Pseudolabrys taiwanensis: one gene and its partner. The protein of the gene in region 2 interacts with the protein of the main gene of each other region in a pairwise test. Links are inferred from orthologs where the notes say so. Each region holds a gene or a part of one and is shown on either strand. Other genes may lie near its edges.

Region 1 (10,233 bases), 470 kb from region 2 along the record:
ACAATAAGCTCGTAAGGAGCAACACGCGATGTTCTACGAGCCCGAAAAGCGCGACCGCGCACTTTTGCCCTACGACCCCTTCAAAGCCATCGTCGCGCCGCGGCCGATCGGCTGGATCACCTCGATGAGCGCGAAGGGCGAGATCAATCTCGCGCCCTACTCGTTCTTCAACGGCATCAACAGCCGCCCCAACCTGGTGATGTTCGGCTCCGAGGGCTTCAAGGATTCGGTCGCCTTCATCGCCGAGACACGCGAATTCGTCTGCAATCTCGCCACATGGGATCTGCGCGACAAGATGAACGAGACGGCCGCGCCGCTGCCGCGCGGCGTCAACGAGATGGAGCGCGCCGGGCTTACGACCGCCCCGTCGCGCATCGTGAAGCCGCCGCGCGTCGCCGAGTCGCCCTGCGCGCTCGAGTGCAAACTGATCAACATCGTTCCGATGCAGACTTACGACGGTAAGCCGGTGGACTGTCACGTCGCCTTCGGCCAGGTCGTCGGCGTGCACATCGACGACCGCTTCATCGTTGACGGGCTTGTCGACACCGCCGCGATGCGGCCCATCGCCCGCTGCGGCTATCACCAATATGCAGTGGTCGACCGCCTTTTCGAGCTGGTCCGGCCTGAAACTTAGTGGCCTGCCAGGAGTTTATCGTTCGGTAATCAAGCAACCGCACCCTTAACGCCACGTTTCGGTCACACCCATCCGCCAGTTGTCTTCACCATGGCCGGTTGAAAGACTTGCCCGGGACACAACCCGGCCCGATGATCAAAGGGTCAGGGGAGAACCATAGTTGGTTTTCGAAGGATTCTTCTCGCGCGCACGCAACGGGGATCGTGCGGCCGAGGCCACCACGCAGCCGGCACCCGCTCCGGCGCCTCCAACGATCGGGCTCGCGCTCGGCGGCGGTGCCGCACGCGGTTTTGCTCACATCGGCGTGATCCGCACGCTGCTGAAGCACGGCATCGTGCCGGACGTCATCGTCGGCACGTCGATTGGCGCCGTTGTCGGCGGCTGCTATGCCGCCAACCAGCTCGACACCCTCGATGAATGGTCGAAGACGCTCACCGCGCGCAGCATCCTGAGCTATCTCGATATCAGCCTATCCGGCTCCGGCCTGATCAACGGCAATCACTTGGCCTCGCGCCTTCAGGAAGGCCTGAAGGAAACGCGGGTCGAGGATCTGCCGGTTCGCTTCGCGGCCATCGCGACCGAGTTCAATACCGGTCACGAAATCTGGCTGACGCGCGGCCGTCTTTCCGATGCGCTGCGCGCGTCCTATTCCCTGCCCGGGATTTTCCCGCCGGTCCGCATCGGCGGCCGCTGGCTGGTCGACGGCGCGCTGGTCAATCCCGTGCCGGTCTCCGCGGCGCGGGCGCTCGGCGCCCGTCTGGTGATCGCGGTCAATCTCAACTCCGACCTGTTCGGTCGCGGCACCATCATCGCGAGCCACGGCCCGGATGACGAAGAGGCCGCGCCGGAAGCGACGGCGAAGGCCAATGGCTTCCGCCATATGTTCTCACGCGAATCGTCGTTGCGCCGTCAGGTGCTCGGACGGCGTGGCCGGCCCGGCATTCCGACCGTCATGGTCGAGGCGTTCAACGTCATGCAGGATCGCATCACGCGTGCGCGTCTTGCCGGCGATCCGCCGGACGTGCTCATCAGCCCGCGCCTTGGCAACATCGGCTGGTTCGACTTCCATCGCGCGCAAGACGCCATCGCGATCGGCACCGAGGCGGCCGAGCGCGCGCTCGAAGGTGTCGGCGAGGCCGTCGCCGCACTCTCGCACGCCGCGTCCGGCCCGGCCTCCGCCAAATAGACGCGCTTACGCCGTACGGATGTAATCGCGCATCGCTTCGGCGTCGCGCTCGATCTCATCGACACGTTGTTTCACGATGTCGCCGATCGACACGATGCCGACGAGCTTGCCCTTCGCCATCACGGGAAGATGACGAAATTTGCCGGCGGTCATGCGCTCCATCAGGCTGGCACAAGTATCGTCTTCACCGCACGTCATGACATTGCGCGTCATCACCTGCCCAACGGGCACGGTGAGCGCCTCAGTGCCATGCTCTGCCACCGCTCGTACGATGTCGCGTTCCGACAGAATGCCGGCGAGATGATCACCGGGTCCGCGGATCAGAAGGGCACCGATGCGGTGCTTCGCCAGAAGCTTCGCAGCTGTAGCAAGATCAGCCGTAGGTTCGATCGCAATAACGTCGCCGCCCAAGGTCGATTTCTTGGCGGCCAGGATTGACTTCACGTTCATGGCAGCCTCCGTGCATCCGACACTCACGACCGATGCCGCATCAGCGCGGCTCTTCGGGAGTGTGGACCTTTGCAACGATCCTGCCATCGCGCCTGTTCCGTCAAGCGCAAAGATGCCGCGTCTGTGCTGCATTTTACGCGACTAATGCCGCGTTGCACCATAATCGCCCGATCGCGAAACCGGATCGAACCAGGAAAATAAAATCAAACCTGCGAGAAATCCGCCGATATGCGCTTGCCATGCGACGGATTGATCGCCGCCGGTGATCGACATCGAGCCGAGGCCGAACAGGATGTTGATGCCGAACCAGACGGCGAGAAACATCAGCACGCGCGCATCGCTGAAGACTCCGACCAGCGAGAGGGCCGGCACGCGATAAGCGTCATCGTCGGCTTCGCGCAGCATGCCGAGCGGACCGCCGTGCTGAAACGCAAAGCGCATGGCGGCGGCCATCGTGCCGGAGATCGCGGCGGAAGCGCCGATCATCGGCGCCTGCTCACCGGCATGCGTGAGAAGATGCATGCCCGCGCCGGCCGCGGCCGTCACCGCGAAGAACGCGAGAAAGCGGACGGGTCCGAAGCGCCGGGCAACCGCCGTGCCGAAAGGCAGCAGCCAGATCGAGTTGACGCCGAAATGCGTCCAGTCGGCATGGATCAACGAATAGGTGACGAAGGTCCACACATCCGCCGCAGCCCCGCCGGGCAATGGTCCGCCCAGCACGATCGACGAGTCATAGCGCGCGGGAATGAAGGCGAAGGTGAGCAGGAATTCGATGTCCTGCGTCTCGCTGAGCAGCATCGTGCGCACGACGTGCACGAGCGCCATGACGGCGATCGTAATCAGCACGATGGGCGGGATGTTGAAGAGCGGTTCGCGTTGCACGAGGCGGCACTCGGTAAGGAAGCGCCGGGTTACGCCATTTGGGCCTCGGTCCGCAAGCGACGGGGTCCAAAAAAGAAGAAGGAGGGCTCACCGCCCTCCTTCAGTTGTGCCGCCGCGCCGAATGGCGCGCGTCACGTCCCCCTCATCTCCCCGAAGAGCTTTTGCCCCAATCGTATCGCGTTCCCAGGAGCGTGCTGTCCAAGACACGCCGTATCGAGTGACGCGACTTTAGACGGCGGCACACGCACCGCAACGCGCTTGCGATTTTAACACTAACTCGCGCGAGGACGGCCGCGGCGGCGCCTGCGGCACGTGCCCTGCTCTCTTCATGCCACCGCGGCCGGAAGGCGGCGCAACTGTCCCGAACGGGCACAAAAAGTTGCGCCGGCTGTGCCGTGACGAAACAGGGTGGCGATTATGAAGCATCCTTCGACCCGCAGCTTGTTCGACTATTGGACCGAGCGGCGCGGCGACCGGCCTGCGCCGGCCCGGTTCGACATCGACCCGGCCGAAATCCGCCATGCGCTCGGCGACACGTTCATGTTGGCGGCGGACTTCGTCGATCAGCTCCGCTTCCGCCTCGCCGGCACGCGCGTCTGCGCGTTGTTCTGCCGCGAGATCAAGGGCGAGGCCTTCATCGAGCTTTGGGACGAAGCGAGCCGCAAGGCGGTTGAGGAACTCGCGCATGCGGTGACCGGCGAGAACGAAGGTTTCGTCGCCGGCCTGATCGGCCGTGGCGAGGACGGCCGCGAGGTTGGGCTGGAAATGCTGCTGCTGCCGTTGTCGCATGTTGGACATGGCCGCATCCGTGCCTTGGGCGTGCTGGCGCCGTTCGAGCCGCCTTATTGGCTGGGCGAGACGCCGGTGATCGCGCTGGAGCTCGCGACGCTGCGCCACGTCGGCGCGGGCGCCGACAGCCTCATCACGCCGCACTTCAAGCATGCGCCGGAAAGCGCGCGGATCCGCCATGGCTTCGTTGTCTACAGCGGCGGCCGCGCGCCCGGCGAACGCGGCTAACCGACCGTTAACGCTGACGCCATAGGTTGGCGGTGGGAGAATTACCCTCCCATGATGCCACCATCCAATGGCAATGGCGCCGACACGACCGAAATTCTTGCCGCTGGCGGACGAGCGCCGGCGACACCAACGCGTCAAGGTCAATCTGCTCGGCCGCTACATGCTCGCCGATCGGCGCGAGTTCCCGTGCCAGGTCGTCGACATGTCGCCCGGCGGCATGGCCGTTATCGCGCCGGTGCCCGGCACGCCGGGCGAGCGCGTCATCGCCTATGTCGACCATCTCGGCCGGCTTGAAGGCAAGATCGCCCGCGTGTTCGATACCGGTTTTGCCATGAGCATCGCGGCGACCTCGCGCAAGCGCGACAAGCTCGCCGCCCAGCTCACCTGGCTCGCCAACCGCCAGATCCTCAATCTGCCGGAAGATCGCCGCCACGGCCGCTTCAGCCCGCGCAACCCGCTGGCCCGGCTCGTTCTGCCCAACGGCAACAATGTCGGCTGCCGCATCATCGACCTGTCGCAGTCGGGCGCGGCCGTCGCCATCGCGCCGGACTTGCGTCCGGCGGTCGGCAGCATGGTCACCATCGGCAAGACGCAGGGCCGTGTCGTCCGTCACATCGAGGACGGCTTCGCGATCGAGTTCACGCGGCTGCAGCACATCGACTTCGTCGAAGAGAACGTCACCGGCGAATAATACGGTGACCGCGCCGTAAACGCCGCGCGCGGCGGCGCCGGCGTTTTTCCGCGTCATGTCCGCTTTCGCGCGTCGGCCGCACGCCGGTTTCGCGCCGTTTCCCCGCTCATCCAACCGTAAACGACACCGCCAAAACGATCGCGGAGGCGCATGTTTTGCTGGCGCAAGTATATTAATCGATAAAATTTTATTCAAAGTAGATCATTTCAAATTCTAGGCAAATTCGATTTTGTTTTTACAAGTATTCGCTTCGATATTTAGTCTCGTTCGCTTCAAACTGGACCACTCTACTTAGCGGCACTGCAAATGCTTTGTGGGAATGTGTCCCTGTCAAGACGTGATGGGGACACTAATGGGACGGCGTCAAAAAAATAAACTGGCGAATACTTGCGCGCTACTGAGCACCTTGGCAATCGCAGTGTTGCTGCCGGCCGGCAGCGGCTTTGCCGGCGAGCGGATGGCCTCGCTCGGCAACAGCGCCGGCGTGCCGCAAGAGCGGCCGGCCTACGCCACCGTCGGCGAAGCGACGCGCGCGCCGATCGGCTGGGTCGAGTTCTGCGTCGAGTACAAACCCGAATGCGAGACGAGGCCGTCGGCGCCGCGCGATGTGGTGCTGACGCCGAAAGCCTGGTCCGACATGGTCAAGGTCAATGCCTGGGTGAACGAGACCATCCAGCCGATCACCGACCAGGATCACTGGGGCGTGGTCGAGCGCTGGAATTATCCCGACGACGGCAAAGGCGACTGCGAGGATTACGTGCTGCTCAAGCGGCGCATGCTGATGCAGGCGGGCTGGCCGCGCGAGGCGCTGCTCATCACCGTGGTGCGCGACAAGAAGGGCGACGGTCATGCCGTGCTCACGGTCAAGACCAACCGCGGTGAATTCATCCTCGACAACCAGGAAGGCGAAATCCTCGCCTGGAACAAGACCGGCTACCGCTTCGTGAAGCGGCAGTCGCAATCCGATCCGAACATGTGGGTTTCGCTCGGCGAACCGCGCGCACCGGCCACCGTGTCGGCGCGGTAAGCGAGCAAGAGATCGCGCCCGGTCACGTCCCCACCCCTCCCCGTCCCCAGACCGGGATGCGAGCGGCCGGCCCTCCCCCAAGGGCCGGCCGCACCCCTTTGGGAGGACGCGCGATCAGCCGATCCGCTTCAAGCCCTTGGCGTATTCCTTCGAGCGCCTCACGTAGATATCGGCGCCGCTACGGATCATCGCCGCTGCCTTCTCGTCGAGCGTGCGCACGACGCGCGCCGGCGCGCCGACGATGAGCGAATTGTCGGGAAACTCCTTGCCTTCGGTCACCACCGCGCCGGCGCCGACGAGGCAGTTCTGCCCGATCTTGGCGCCGTTGAGCATGATCGCGCCCATGCCGACGAGGCTGTTATCGCCGATGGTGCAGCCGTGCAGGATGACGTTGTGGCCGATGACGCAATTCGACCCGATCACCATCGGAAATCCGGGATCGGTGTGCAGCGTCGCGTTGTCCTGGATCTGCGAGCGCTCGCCAAGTTCGATCCATTCGTTGTCGCCGCGCAGCACGGCGCCGAACCACACGCTCGTCTCGCGTTTGAGCCGCACGCGGCCGATCAATGTCGCACTGTCGGCAATCCAGTATTCGCCCTCGCCCGGAAATTCCGGCTTCGCACCGTCAAGTTCGTAAATGGCCATCGCGCCCTCGTTGTTCGACGGGCGGACCTTGCCCGATCGAACCGCGCGAGAAAAGCCTCAGCCGGAGATGAAGGCCTGCAACGCCATGACCAGCACCTGGCCGGACATCAGGCTCCAGAATCCGGCGATCAAGGTCGCGAGAAACACGAACTGAAAGCGGCCCGGCCCGCTGCGGTCGCCAAGCAGCGTGTTGCGCATGATGAGGAACGGCGCCGCGAAGATCAGCAGCGGCACGGCGGCGATGGTCTTGGGGCTCGCGCCGGCATTGAGCTGGCTGAAGCTCGGCAGCCGTGTCGTGATCAATCGGTAGGTGGAACAGCACAGACCGGCGACGCCGAAACCGATGGCCAGGGCAAGAAACGACTGGAGGGTATGGGGCGTCATCACATGGCCTCAACGCAGTACTGCCGCGAGATGTGCAGCACAGCGATGCGCCGCGCCAGCGTATCCTTAACCGATGGTTAACCAGCGCCGGTCAATGTGCCGAAGCCGCTGAGGCGGCATGGGAATTCGACTGTTTGGGGACCGGAATGGCTGACGTTGCGCATCGCACAGGCGCTCGCGCCCGCCGCCGGCAGCGCGGCCACAATCCCCTCGCCGCGCCGCTCCTCGTCCTCATCGCCGTCATCGCCATGGCGGCCGTCTACGTCGGCTATGTCCTGTGGCCGCGCTGGCCCGAGGTGCCGGTCGCGCTCGACGCACCGACGCTGCCGATCGTCGTCTCCGGCGTGCAGTTCAACATCGAGCCCGCGGCCATTCGTCAGGCGGTGCAGCGCAAGCCCGGCATGCAGGAGCGCATCGACCTTGCCTATCTCTGGCCGTCGTTGAAGCCGCCGGATCCGTCGCTGAAGACGATCGACGGCCAGCCGGTCGATCCGAACGAACGGCTGTTCGTGTCCATCCAAACCGTCGACGGTACGCTGCCGCTGATGGAACGCGTGCAGACCATCTATCCGCGTTACATGGTGGCGCAGCCGCAGCCGGGCCCCGAAGGCCTCACGCTGCGCGGCTTCCGCGACGACACGCCCTACAAAGGCGAGGAACTGGTCTTCGAGTCGGAAAAGCCGGAGCATTTCATGGCGCGCTGCTCGCTCACGGGCGTGCGCAGTTCAGGCGGCTGCCTGTTGGAGCGACGCATCGGCGATGCCGACATCGTCTTCCGCTTCCCGCGTGATTGGCTGAACGATTGGAAAACGCTCGCACGCGGCATCGACGAACTCACGGCGCGGCTGCATCCGCCGACCAATCAGTAAGAGCCTCGGTCCGCTCATTCCCGCGCATGCGGGACTCCAGCAGGCACTCTCCTCCCCGCAAGTCCGCGCGGGGTCCCCGCCTTCGCGGGGGCGAGCGGACGACAAGCCTGCCCCGAAAACGAAATCGCCGGGGCGAGCCCGGCGATGACGACAACAAAAAAGACGATGCGCCGGCGTTACGCCAGGTCGCCCGCGAGATCGACGTCGAGGATCGGCAGTTCGAAGATGTAAGAGCGGCGGCCCTTCTCGTTCTCCACAAAAAGCACGCCGAGGAATTCCTCGCCGATATAAGCCTCGAGCGAGTCCGTCTTCTTCGGCCGCATGACGACGCGGATCTGGTCGTTGTCGAAACGGCTGCGCAAATATGCATTGAGCGCCGGGATCGGCTGGATCGACGGATCCTGGCCGAGCTGGATGACCATGCGGAAGTTATAAGAGCGCTCGCCCTCGTCTTCCTCAGCCGTCAGTTCGCCCAGCTCGTCCTCGCCCACGAAGACTTCCGCCAACTCGCCGCCGCGCGGCACCACCCGGATACTCGGGTTGCCGAACAGCTTCTTCAGATAAGCGTCGAGTTGTCTGACTTCTTGAACGTTCACCTTGCCGCTCTCCTTAGCGCTTCTGGGCAGCGCCTCCTTGCCTCATCGCGCCGCCCGGCGCAAGCATGGCGGCCCGGCGGTATCAGCCGTCGAGCATACCGTAAAGCATCTGGTCCATGGTCCGCGACGGCTCTGCGCAGCCCGCCGCGCCGACGACCCGCGCGGGCACACCGGCAACGGTGACGTTGTTCGGTACCGGCTTGATGACGACCGAACCGGCGGCAATGCGCGCGCAGTGACCGACTTCGATGTTGCCGAGAATCTTGGCGCCGGCGCCGATCATGACGCCACGGCGGATCTTGGGATGACGGTCCTCGTGCTCCTTGCCCGTGCCGCCGAGCGTCACGTCGTGCAGGATCGAGCAATCGTCTTCGATCACCGCGGTCTCGCCGACCACGAAGCCGGTCGCGTGATCGAGGAAGATGCCGCGGCCGATGCGCGCCGCCGGATTGATGTCGCATTGGAAGACGACCGACGAACGGCTCTGCAGATAGAGCGCGAAGTCCTTGCGGCCTTTCTTCAACAGCCAGTGTGCGAGGCGGTGCGTTTGAATGGCGTGGAAGCCCTTGTAATAGAGCACCGGCTCGATGAAGCGGTTGGTGGCCGGATCGCGGTCGAAGACGGAAACGATGTCGACGCGAAAAGCTTCGCCAAGCGCCGGATCATCCTCGAGCGCATCGCGATAGGCTTGGCGGATGTGCTCAGCGGAAAGGTCGGCATGATCGAGCCGCTGACTGACGCGATGCGTGACCGCCGCTTCCAGCGTATCGTGGTGAAGGATGTTCTCGTAGATGAAGGCGGCGAGCTCGGGCTCGCGATGCGCCACATCTTCGGCCTCGCTGCGAATGCGCGACCAGACCGGGTCCACTTTGTCGAGCCCCTTGGCCGACCGCGTCTGAAACTGTGCCATAGAATAATATTCTCCGACGCCTCTCATCGACCCCTACATAATCCTTTTAACACAGATTTTGAGAGGTCAGGAGGTGCGAATTATGTCGTCCTAAAGACGAGCTGAAGAGCTCATGGACGCTGGTTGAGGAAGTCCAGGACGCCCTCTTTGTAGACCTTATCGCCGACGGCCAGCATGTGATCGCGATCGGGGATATCGAGGGCGCGCCCTTGCGGCATCATCGCCGCGAGTTCATGCGCGGAGCCGGCCAGATCGTCCTTGGTACCGGCGGCCACCAGCACCGGGACATTGATGGAGGCGACCTGGTCCGGATCGAGCGTCTGCCGCGTACCGCGGATGCAAGCGGCGAGCGCGCGCAGATCGGATTTGGTCTGTTCGGCGAACTTGCGAAACATGCGACCGGCCGGATCGGTCACATCGTCCAGCGACCGCGCTTCCAACGCTTCAGCGATCGACGTCGGCAGTCCGACGCCGTCGACCAGCCGGATGCCGAGGCCGCCCAAGATCGCCGCGCGCACGCGTATCGGATAGGTCACGGCGAGGAACGAGGTGATGCGCGCGCCCATCGAATAGCCCATGACGTCGGCGCGTGCGATGTCGAGATGGTCGAGCAAGGCGCGCACGTCGCCGGCGAGCAAGGTCGTGTGATAGAGCGCCGGGTCGTAGAGCTTGCTCGATTGTCCATGACCGCGGTTGTCGAGCGCGATCACGCGGCGGCCCGCGCGCGTCAATGTCGATACCCAGCCGGGGCTGACCCAGTTCGTTTCCTTGGTGGAAGCAAACCCATGCACCAGCACGATCGGATCGCCGGCGCCTTCGTCGAGATAGGCGATCTCGATATCGCCGTGATGGAAACTTGGCATGATCTTCCTATAGCGGTTCGGCCGAGCCTTATCACCTTGCGGTGGCGGATGGCAGCCTTGCAGCGAATTCTTTCGTCAC
Region 2 (10,238 bases):
CTGATCAAAGCCAGCCGCAGCGACAGCATCAGCGCGGCTAGGAACGACTCATTGGCGAAGAAGCGCGCGTACCATTTCAGCGAGAAGCCCTCCGGCGGAAAGCGCAGCACCTCACCGCCACTGAAGGAGGCCAGCGCCACGACGACGAGCGGCAGCAGCAGGAAGCCGTACAGCACGGCCAGTCCCAAACCCGCGAGATAACGGAACGGCCGGCGCGGCGAACGGCTCATGGTGTCAGCTCCACCGTGCGGTGCGGCGGGTCAGCGGCCGCGCGATCAACGTCAGCAGTACGATGATGGCGATGCTCGCAACGCTCATCGAGATCGCCAGCGCCGCGCCGAAGGGCCAGGCGAAGACCCCGATCAACTGCTGGATGATAATGATGGACATCATCATGACAGTCTGGCCGCCGAGCAGCACCGGCGTGACGAAGGCGCTGATCGACAGCACGAAGACGAGGATCACGCCGGCGAGCACGCCCGGCAGGCTGAGCGGCAGCGTCACGCGAAGGAAGGTCTCCCAGCCACGTGCGCCGAGCGAAGCCGATGCGTCATAGAGCGCGGGCTCGACCGCCCCGAGCGCATTCGCAATCGGCAGCACCATGAACGGCACGAAGACGTGCACCAGCGCCACCGCCACGATCGGCAGATTGAACAGAAGGCGCAGCGGACGGTCGATCAGCCCGAGCGCAAGCAGCACCTGATTGAGCGGACCTTCGAATGAGACGACGATCATCCAACCGAAATTGCGCACCAGCACGCCGACCAGGAGCGGCGACACGACGAAGGCGTAGAACACCACGTGCCAGCGATCGCTGACGCGCGAAAGGTGCATCGCAAGGGGATAGGACAGAACGAGCGTCAGACCGGTGATGAGCGCGCCGAGGCCGAGCGTCCGCGACAGCACCGACAGGAAGAAAGGATCGCCGATCACCTTGCCGTAATTGGCAAGGGTCCAGGCTTCGCCATAAGGCGCACCGCTCGCCGTCGCGCGAAAGCTCATGGCGACCATCTCGCCATAAGGGAGCACGAAGAACACGAACAGCAACGCCAGCACCGGCGCGCCGATCAGGGCTGTGCGCCAGGGCGACCTCATCGGAAACCTTCCCGCCGATGCGCGCTCATGCCGCATCCTCCGCCATCAGCCACGCCTGCTCGGGATCGATCGTCAGCGTCAGCGCGCTGCCGACGGCGACCTCGGTCTGCACCGGCAGTTGCAGCACCAGCTTCTCCCGCTGTTCGGTCACCATTTCGCAGCGCAGCCCGGCGCCGACATAGACGACCGCCTCAACGCGAACCGCGAAACCGCCCTTCCCGGCCGCGGCAAGCGACAGGCTTTCCGGCCGCGCCAGCAGCCGGCGCTCGGTGCCGGTGGCAAGTCCTGGCGGGCCGCCGGCAATCAACTCGCTGCCTGCGACCATGACGCGGTAGCGGCCTGGCCCGATCTCGCCGATCACCTTTGCGGCGAGCGTATTGGTCTCGCCGGTGAAGGCCGCCACATAGGTTTCAGTCGGCCGCTGATAGATCTCGCGCGGCGTGCCGATCTGCGCGATCTGGCCCTGCCGCATGACCGCGATGCGGTCCGACAACGACATCGCCTCGGCGTGATCGTGAGTCACGTAAATGGCCGTGATGCCTTGCGCACGCTGCACGTCGCGGATCAGCCAGCGCAGCTCATGCCGCAGCTTGGCATCGAGATTGGCAAGCGGCTCGTCGAGCAGCAACAGCCGCGGCCTTATGACGATCGCGCGGGCGAGCGCGACACGCTGCTGCTGGCCGCCGCTCAATTCGCGCGGCAACCGGTCCTTGAGGCCGAAGAGCTGCACCATCGCGAGTGCTTCGCCGACGCGGCGGCGCGCCTCCTCGCCGCGAATGCGCCTGGCTTGCAGGCCGTAGCCGACATTCTCCGCGACGGTCAGGTGCGGAAACAACGCATAGTTCTGAAAGACCACGCCGAAGTCGCGCCGCTCCGGCGGCACGGCGAGGACGCTGCTGCCATCCACCTGGATGTCGCCCGCGTCCGGCGCAATGAAACCGGCGACGCAACGCAAAGTCGTCGTCTTGCCGCAGCCGCTTGGGCCCAGCAACGTGAAGAACTCGCCGGAGGCGACCGCCAGATCGACTCCGGCGATCACCTGCACCGGACCGTGCGCCTTGCGCAGGCCGGCGATGTTAAGATGCGCCATGCTGTTTCGCCGCGAGCGTCCGCTCAGAGCTCCTTGGCCCAGCGGTCGAGCATAACCTGCCGGTTCTTGGCGACGAAGTCCCAGTCGAACGTGACGATCTTGGAAATGTCGTCGCCGGATACCGGGATGGCTTCCTTGAGCTCGTCGGGCACTTTCACCTTGCGGTTGGTCGGCGCGGTGAAAAACTCCTTCGCCAACAGCAACTGCACCTCGGGGCTCAGCATATAGTCGATGTACTTATAAGAAGCCTCCTTGTCGGCGGCGTTAGCCGCGACATTGAAGCTCTGATCGAACATCAGCACGCCATCTTCAGGCACCACGGTGCCGATCGGCACGCCCTTCTTCTGCAAGGCGACGGCTTCGGCGAAGTCGATCGGCGCGACGGCGACCTGCCCCTGCGTCAGGAGCGGAGCCATCGCCCCGCTGAAGTCGACCTGCGGGAACGGCCTGAGCTCGGCGATCTTCTTGAGGCCGGTATCGATATCGTACTGATCCTTGCCGAACATCTTGCCGGCCAGCATCAGGAACATCACGGCGAGCGAGTTGTTGACCGAATAGAAGCCGAGTTGCCCCTTGTATTTCGGATCCCACAGATCGCGCCACGCCTTCGGCGGCGTTTTGACGAGATCGGTGCGATAGGCGATGCCGATCGGCGAGACGATGCCGGTGACCGCCGCGTCGTCCTTGTAGCGCGCGATCGGATACACGTCGGCGAGATTGGCGACCTTACCGGCCGGCATCGGCGCGAAGAATCCTTCGGCGCGCAACATGACGGCGTAGCGTTCGTTGGTCATCAGCACATCGAACGGCGGCTTCTCCTTGCCGGCGGCGCGGAACGTCGTGACCCAGCTGTTGCCGAGGCCGATATCAAGCTTGGTCGGACGCCCGGCGGTCTTTTCGAAATTGGGCAGCAGTTGCGAGCGCCAAAACTTTTCCCAGCGGCCGCCATAGGTATTGATGACGTAAGGCGTGGTGTCGGCGTAAGCCGCGCGACCGAAACTTCCTAAAGCAGCAGTGCCAGCCAGTCCCGCGATCAGTCCCCGGCGCGTCAACTGAAACATGTCACAGTCCCCTGTTTTTGTTTGATTGCCTGCCTTCACGCGTCCTCGCGCCAGACCGTTCGGCGGTCAGCTTGCTTTTTTGCGGTAGTCGTAATTCCGGTTCAGCCGCTCCATCAGATAGTCGCCGTAACGCACGGGCGGGAAGCGCGGCGGATTGTTCGGCCCGACGCAGCTCGGCAGCGCGCCGATGACGGCATCCATGTCGGGATCGAAGAAGAACGGGCAGGAATAACGGTCGCCACCCGACACGTTGCGCACGAGATGCGGCGTCGACTGCCAGCGACCGTTGGTCCAGCGCGCGAGCATGTCGCCGACGTTGACGACATAGCTGCCGGGAATCGGCGTCGCCTGCAGCCAGGTGCCGTCGGTGTTGCGCACCGCCAGACCACCCGACATGTCCTGCATCAGGATGGTGAGGAAGCCGTAATCGGTGTGCGGCGCCGAGCCGAAGGTTTCGTTGTCGGCGGTCGGCGGCTGCGGCGGGTAGTGCAGCAGCCGCAGGAAGGTCGTCGGATGCTTGAAGTAAGGTTCGAGCGCATCGGGCGGCAGATCGAGCGCGATGGCGATCACACGCAACAACGCAACGCCGAAGGCGTTCAGCGCCCCGACGTAAGCTTCGACGTCGACGCGGAAATCCGGCAATTCGGACGGCCACTGGTTCGGGCCGTTCAGCGGCGAGCCGAAGCGCGGATCGTTTTCCGGCACCTCATGCATGTGCATGAAGGACTCGCTGTAGTTCGGCCGCGTCACCTTGGCCACCGACGAGGTTTCGATCAGCGAGGTGTTGGGCGCCATATAGCCGCGGTGGAATTCGTTGATGGCGAGCGCGGCCTTGCGCTCCTGCGGCAGCGCGTGGAAGCGCTTCGAGGCCGCGAACAGCCGGTCCATCAGCGCCTGCGGCACGCCGGTATTGACGAAGTAGCAGAAGCCAACGCCGCGGAAGGCGTCGTCGATCGCCTTGGCGATGGCGCCGTGCCGGCCGGGGTCGGACAGCCCGCCGCCGAAATCGACGATGGGCAACTGGACCGGGGGAAGCGGTGCATTCGTCATCAGGGACACCTCACATTTGCCGGCGGCGGGTCCGCTCCTGTATATTGTCGATTGTATCCAAGACCGGTCCGGCCACAACGGGCGGCCCTGCACAAATTGTAGCCCTGCTAAAACCATGACCCTGTTGAAGGCCGACCTTCTTGCAACCGACTTCGCCCAACCTCCGTCGCTGGGAGCGGAAATCGTGCAGCGGCTGGAGGCCGAGATCATCCTGTTGCGCCGCGAACCGGGCAGCCGCATCGGTGAAGAAGAGGTCAGCGCCCGTTACGGCGTCAGCCGCTCGCCTGTTCGCGAGGCACTTCGGGCGCTCGAATCGGATGGGCTCGTCGCGCGCTCGCCGCGTCGCGGCGGCATCGTCACGCCGCTATCGCTGGAGAATCTGGACGCGATCTGCACTTGCCGTGTGCCGCTCGAAGGCCTGGCCGCCGCGAATGTCGCCGCCGCCGCGGAGGCGGCAACGCTGAGCGCCTTGCAGGACACGATCGACCGCATGGAGGCCGCGCATCAGCGCCACGATGCCGAGGCCGCGTTCTGGGCGAACGCCGCCCTCACCGACGTCCTGCATAACAACTGCGGCAATCCGGTGCTGCGGCGGCTGCTCGACAGCGTCAACAAGCAGGCGCTGCGCTATCGCTATTACGCCTACCGGGAAACGACCGACATCATCGCCGCGTCGATCGCCGACAATCGTGAGATGCTGGCAGCCATTCGCCGCGCCGATCCGGACGCCGCGCGCATGGTGACCGAGCAACTGGTGCGCAAGAGCTGGCAGCTCACGCACGATCATCTGGCCGCGCGGCTGGCGCGGCCCAAGGTCGTCGACAAGGCTGCGGACGAGGCGTGAGTTCAGGCGCGCCGGATCGCGCGCCAGATGAACAGGAAAACCACCGCGCCGATGGTGGCACTGATCAGGTTGCCGATGAAGTCGGGCCGGATCATGATGTTGAGCCGCGGCAGAATGGCGCCCGCGACGATGGCCCCGATCAGGCCGACGGCAAGATTGCCGAACAGGCCGCCGCGGCCGCCGAGAATGATATGCGCCAGCCAGCCGGCGACGAGCCCGACGATAATCCAAGCGATAATGCCCATAATGCCCCCCTTTTACGCCTTCGGCGGCAGGCGGTTGCTCGGCGTCGAATTGGAAATCTTCAGCTCGTCTTCCGACATGTCAGCGCCGACATCGCCGAACAGCGGCGTCGACAGATAGCGCTCGCCCGTGTCGGGCAGCATGCACAGGATGGTCGAGCCAGGCTCGGCCTGTCTCGCGACTTCCAGCGCGCCGGCAAAGGTCGCGCCGGAGGTGATGCCGACGAAGATGCCTTCCTGCTGCGCCAACGCCTTGGCGCACTTCATCGCCTCGGGGCCGGCGATCGACAGAAGCTTGTCGAACGCCTTCGCGTCGACGGCTTCGCCGGTGATGCGCGGGATGAAGTCCGGGCTCCAGCCCTGCATCGGATGCGGCTTGAAGGCAGGATGGGGCTTGGCCGGCGTGCCGTCGGCATTGCGCTCCTGCGCGACGCCGGAGGCGAGCATCGGCGCGTCGGACGGCTCGCAGACGATGATCTTGGTCTCGGGCCGCTCCTTGCGCAGCACGCGCGAGACGCCGGTCAGCGTGCCGCCGGTGCCGAAGCCGGTGACCCAGTAATCGAGCCGCTCGCCGGCGAAATCGTCGACGATCTCGCGCCCCGTGGTGCGCTCGTGCATGTCCGGATTGGCTTCGTTCTCGAACTGGCGCGTCATGAACCAGCCATGCGTCTTGGCCAGTTCCTGCGCCTTGTTGACCATGCCGAAGGCACGCTCGGCCGCCGGGGTCAGCACCACCTTGGCGCCGAGGAAGCGCATCAGCTTGCGGCGCTCGACCGAGAAGCTTTCCGCCATGGTGATGACCAGCGGATAGCCCTTGGCGGCGCAGACCATGGCAAGACCGATGCCGGTGTTGCCGGAGGTCGCTTCCACCACCGTCATGCCGGGCTTGAGCTCGCCCGACTTCTCCGCCGCCTCGATAACGCCGAGCGCGAGACGATCCTTCACCGAGCCGAGCGGGTTGAAGGCCTCGACCTTGACGTAGAGATTGACTCCGGCCGGAGCCAGCTTGTTGATCTTGACGACCGGCGTGCGGCCGACGGTGTCGAGAATGCTGTCGAACTTGGCCATGTGTCTTCCAGTCCTTTCCGCATCGTCATGGCCGGGCTTGTCCCGGCCATCCACGCCTTACCTTGCAGCGATGCCCTAAGACGTGGATGCCCGGCGCAAGGCCGGGCATGACGCAGCAAAGCTACATGTTCAGCACGCGCCCATAAGCATCCAGCACCGCTTCCTTCATCGTCTCCGAAATCGTCGGATGGGGGAAGATCGTGTGCATCAATTCTTCTTCGGTCGTCTCGAGATTCATCGCCACGACGAAGCCCTGAATGAGCTCGGTGACCTCCGAACCGACCATATGCGCGCCGAGGAGCTGGCCGGTCTTCTTGTCGAAGATGACCTTGACCAGGCCTTGATCCTCGCCCTGCGCGATCGCCTTGCCGTTGCCGACGAACGGGAAGCGGCCGACGCGAATGTCGCGGCCGCCCTCCTTCGCCTTGGCCTCGGTGAGCCCGACCGAGGCGATCTGCGGATGGCAATAGGTGCAGCCCGGGATCTTCAGCTTGTCCATCGGGTGCGGATGCAGGCCCTTGATGGCTTCGACGCAGATGATGCCTTCGTGCTCGGCCTTGTGCGCCAGCATCGGCGGGCCCGCGACGTCGCCAATGGCGTAGATGCCCGGCACGTTGGTCTTGCAGAAGTCGTCGATCTTGATGGTGCCGCGCTCGGTCTTCACGCCGAGCTTCTCCAGGCCGAGGTTCTCGACATTGCCGACGACGCCGACCGCGGCGATGACGCGATCGACCGTGATCTGCTGCGTCTTGCCGTCCGCCTCGATGGTGGCGGTGACGCTGTCGGCCTTCTTGTCGAGCTTGGTGACCTTCGCGCCGGCGATGATCTTCATGCCCTGCTTCTCGAACTGCTTGCGGGCGACGCCGGCGATCTCGGCATCCTCCACCGGCAGGATCTGCGGCAGCACCTCGACCACGGTCACCTCGGCACCCATGGTGCGATAGAACGAGGCGAATTCGATGCCGATGGCGCCGGAGCCGACCACCAGCAGCGACTTCGGAAACTTGGTGGCGGCGAGCGCGTCGAAATAGGTCCAGACCAGCTTGCCGTCCGGCTCGAGGCCCGGCAGCGTGCGCGGCCGCGCGCCGGTGGCGACAATGATGTGCTTGGCCTGATAGGTGCCGGCGCCGAGCGCGTCCTTCGGCATGTTCACGAGCGGCGAGTCGTAGTTTTTCACCGTGATCTTGCCCGGCGCGTCGATCACCGCCTCGCCCTTGATCGTGGTGATCTTGTTCTTCTTGAACAGGAAGCCGACGCCGGTATTGAGCCGGTTCACGACGCCGCGCGAGCGGGCGATCACCGCCGCCGGATCGGCTTTCACGTTCTCCGCCGCCAGGCCGTAGTCCTTGGCATGCGTCATGTAGTGATAGATCTCGGCCGAGCGCAGCAGCGCCTTGGTCGGAATGCAGCCCCAGTTGTTGCAGATGCCGCCGAGGAATTGGCGCTCCACCACCGCGACCTTGAAACCGAGTTGCGCGGCGCGGATGGCGGTGACGTAACCGCCGGGACCGGCGCCGATGATGATGATGTCGAAAGATGTGTCGGCCATGCTTCTTCTCTTTCCCCTCTCCCCTTGAGGGAGAGGGTGGCTCCGAGCGAAGCGAGGAGCCGGGTGAGGGGTCCTGCTATCGCGTGACGAACTAAGCACCCCTCACCCGGCTTCGCGCCTGCGGCGCTCAGCCACCCTCTCCCTCAAGGGGAGAGGGTAAGAAAGCTCACACCACCATCATCACCGGGTTTTCGATCAAGGTCTTGAACGCGGTGATCAGCTCGGCGCCCAGCGCGCCGTCGATGGCGCGGTGATCGCACGACAAAGTGCAGGACATGATGGTCGCCGGCACGATCTGGCCGCCCCGCACCACCGCCCGCTCCTCGCCGGTGCCGACCGCCAGGATCGACGCCTGCGGCGGATTGATCACCGCGGTGAAGTCCTTGATGCCGTACATGCCGAGGTTCGACACCGACGACGTGCCACCCTGGTACTCGTTCGGCTTGAGCTTGCGCGCCCGCGCCCGCGCGGCGAGATCGCGCATCGCATTGGAGATGGCCGACAGCGACAAGGTTTCGGCCTTATGGATGATCGGCGTGATCAGGCCGCCCGGCAGCGCCACAGCGACGCCGATGTCGGAATGCTTGTGCTTGAGCATGCCGCTCTCGGCCCAGGAGACGTTGGCCTCCGGAATCCGTTGCAGGGCAAGCGCCAGCGCCTTGATGACGAAGTCATTGACCGAAAGCTTGAACAACGGCTTGCCGTCCGCGCCCTTGGGCGCCGACGCGTTGATCTCCTCGCGCGCGGCGGTGAGCTTGCCGATGTCGCAGTCGATAGTGAGGTAGAAGGTCGGCATCGACTGCGTCGCGGCGGTGAGCCGCTGTGCGATCGTGCGACGCATGCCGTCATGCGGCACGAAGTCGTAGGAGCCTTCTTCGTACAGCGCGCGGATCTGGGTGTCGGACAGGGCCGGTGCCGGAGCGCCGGCGGCAGGTGCCGCCGCTGCGCCAGCAACGGGCGCGGCGCGCAGGCCCTTGCCGGACTTTGCCTCTTCGATGTCGCGCGCAACCACACGGCCATGCGGACCCGAGCCGTCGACCCGCGACAGATCGATGCCCGCGTCCTTGGCGAGCCGGCGCGCCAGCGGCGAAGCGAAAACGCGGCCAGTCGTGGTGGGCTTCGGCGCCGCCGCTTGCGGTGCGGCAGCCGCAGCCACCGGTGCCGCAGGCGCGGGCTTGGCTTCAGCAGGCTTGGCTTCAACGGACTTGGGAGCGGCCGCTGCGGGAGCAGCAGCCGCCTGCGGCTTGGCCGCAGCAGCTCCTGACGACGCCGCGGCCTTCACATCCTCGCCGTCGGCAGCGAGCACGGCGATGACCGCGTTCACGGCGACGTCCTGCGTGCCTTCCGGCACCACGATCTTGGCGATGGTGCCTTCGTCCACCGCCTCGTATTCCATCGTCGCCTTGTCGGTCTCGATCTCGGCGATCACGTCGCCGGATTTGACCTTGTCGCCTTCCTTCTTCAGCCACTTGGCAAGGTTTCCCTTTTCCATCGTGGGCGACAGCGCGGGCATGAGAATGTTAGTGGGCATGGGCGACGGTTACCGGTAGCAGACGGCTTTGGCTGCTTCGACCACCTCGGCGGCGGACGGCAGCGCGAGCTTTTCGAGATTGGCGGCGTAAGGCATCGGCACCTCCTTGCCCGACACGCGCGCGACCGGCGCATCGAGATAGTCGAAGGCGTTCTCCATGAGGCGCGCGGCGATCTCGGCGCCGACGCCGGACTGGGCCCAGCCCTCTTCCACCGTTACGGCGCGGCCGGTCTTCTTCACCGACTCGACGATCGTTTCCGTATCCATCGGCTTGAGCGTGCGCAGGTCGATCACCTCGGCGTCGATGCCCTGGCCCGCCAGCTCCTCGGCCGCCTTGAGCGCGTAACTCATGCCCATGGACCAGGAGATGATGGTCACGTCCTTGCCCGGACGCGCGATCTTGGCCTTGCCGATCGGCAGCACGAAGTCATCGAGCTTCGGCACCGGCGACGAATGGCCGTAGAGAAGCTCGTTCTCCAGGAAGATCACCGGGTTCGGATCGCGGATCGCGGCCTTAAGCAGCCCCTTGGCGTCGGCGGCGGTCGATGGCGACACCACCTTCAAGCCGGGGATGTGTGAATACCAGGATGAGTAATCCTGACTGTGCTGCGCGGCCACACGCGCGGCCGGACCGTTCGGGCCGCGGAACACGATCGAGCAGCCCATCTGACCGCCGGACATGTACAGAGTCTTGGCCGCCGAGTTGAT

Evidence for each region.
Region 1: the proteins of cysK (region 2) and cysE interact in binary tests that used the Escherichia coli proteins (3 or more experiments, as listed by UniProt). The link is inferred for Pseudolabrys taiwanensis from one-to-one orthologs.

The regions. Positions count from the first base shown.
Region 1 is NZ_CP031417.1:521,903-532,135, reverse strand. The notes cover bases 7,378-10,233. They hold cysE (serine O-acetyltransferase), read right to left. Parts: upstream 9,292-10,233; coding sequence 8,464-9,291; downstream 7,378-8,463. Other genes in these bases: DW352_RS02375 (LysR family transcriptional regulator), read right to left, coding at 10,186-10,233; DW352_RS02380 (alpha/beta fold hydrolase), read right to left, coding at 9,402-10,154; DW352_RS27250 (DUF3126 family protein), read right to left, coding at 7,962-8,381; DW352_RS02395 (hypothetical protein), read left to right, coding at 7,378-7,785. In the rest of the region: DW352_RS02445 (nitroreductase family protein), read left to right, coding at 1-15; DW352_RS02440 (flavin reductase family protein), read left to right, coding at 29-634; DW352_RS02435 (patatin-like phospholipase family protein), read left to right, coding at 795-1,820; DW352_RS02430 (CBS domain-containing protein), read right to left, coding at 1,827-2,270; DW352_RS02425 (rhomboid family intramembrane serine protease), read right to left, coding at 2,412-3,152; DW352_RS02420 (PAS domain-containing protein), read left to right, coding at 3,570-4,169; DW352_RS02415 (PilZ domain-containing protein), read left to right, coding at 4,243-4,860; DW352_RS02410 (transglutaminase-like cysteine peptidase), read left to right, coding at 5,318-5,887; DW352_RS02405 (gamma carbonic anhydrase family protein), read right to left, coding at 6,002-6,532; DW352_RS02400 (DUF6949 family protein), read right to left, coding at 6,590-6,916; more of DW352_RS02395, read left to right, coding at 7,063-7,377.
Region 2 is NZ_CP031417.1:985,528-995,765, reverse strand. What follows is about bases 4,425-7,285. They hold cysK (cysteine synthase A), read right to left. Parts: upstream 6,451-7,285; coding sequence 5,398-6,450; downstream 4,425-5,397. Other genes in these bases: lpdA (dihydrolipoyl dehydrogenase), read right to left, coding at 6,572-7,285; DW352_RS04700 (GlsB/YeaQ/YmgE family stress response membrane protein), read right to left, coding at 5,143-5,385; DW352_RS26680 (GntR family transcriptional regulator), read left to right, coding at 4,425-5,140. Outside these bases: DW352_RS04735 (ABC transporter permease), read right to left, coding at 1-230; DW352_RS04730 (ABC transporter permease), read right to left, coding at 235-1,095; DW352_RS04725 (ABC transporter ATP-binding protein), read right to left, coding at 1,121-2,185; DW352_RS04720 (ABC transporter substrate-binding protein), read right to left, coding at 2,209-3,246; DW352_RS04715 (isopenicillin N synthase family dioxygenase), read right to left, coding at 3,313-4,296; more of DW352_RS26680, read left to right, coding at 4,259-4,424; more of lpdA, read right to left, coding at 7,286-7,999; DW352_RS04685 (pyruvate dehydrogenase complex dihydrolipoamide acetyltransferase), read right to left, coding at 8,166-9,530; DW352_RS04680 (pyruvate dehydrogenase complex E1 component subunit beta), read right to left, coding at 9,540-10,238.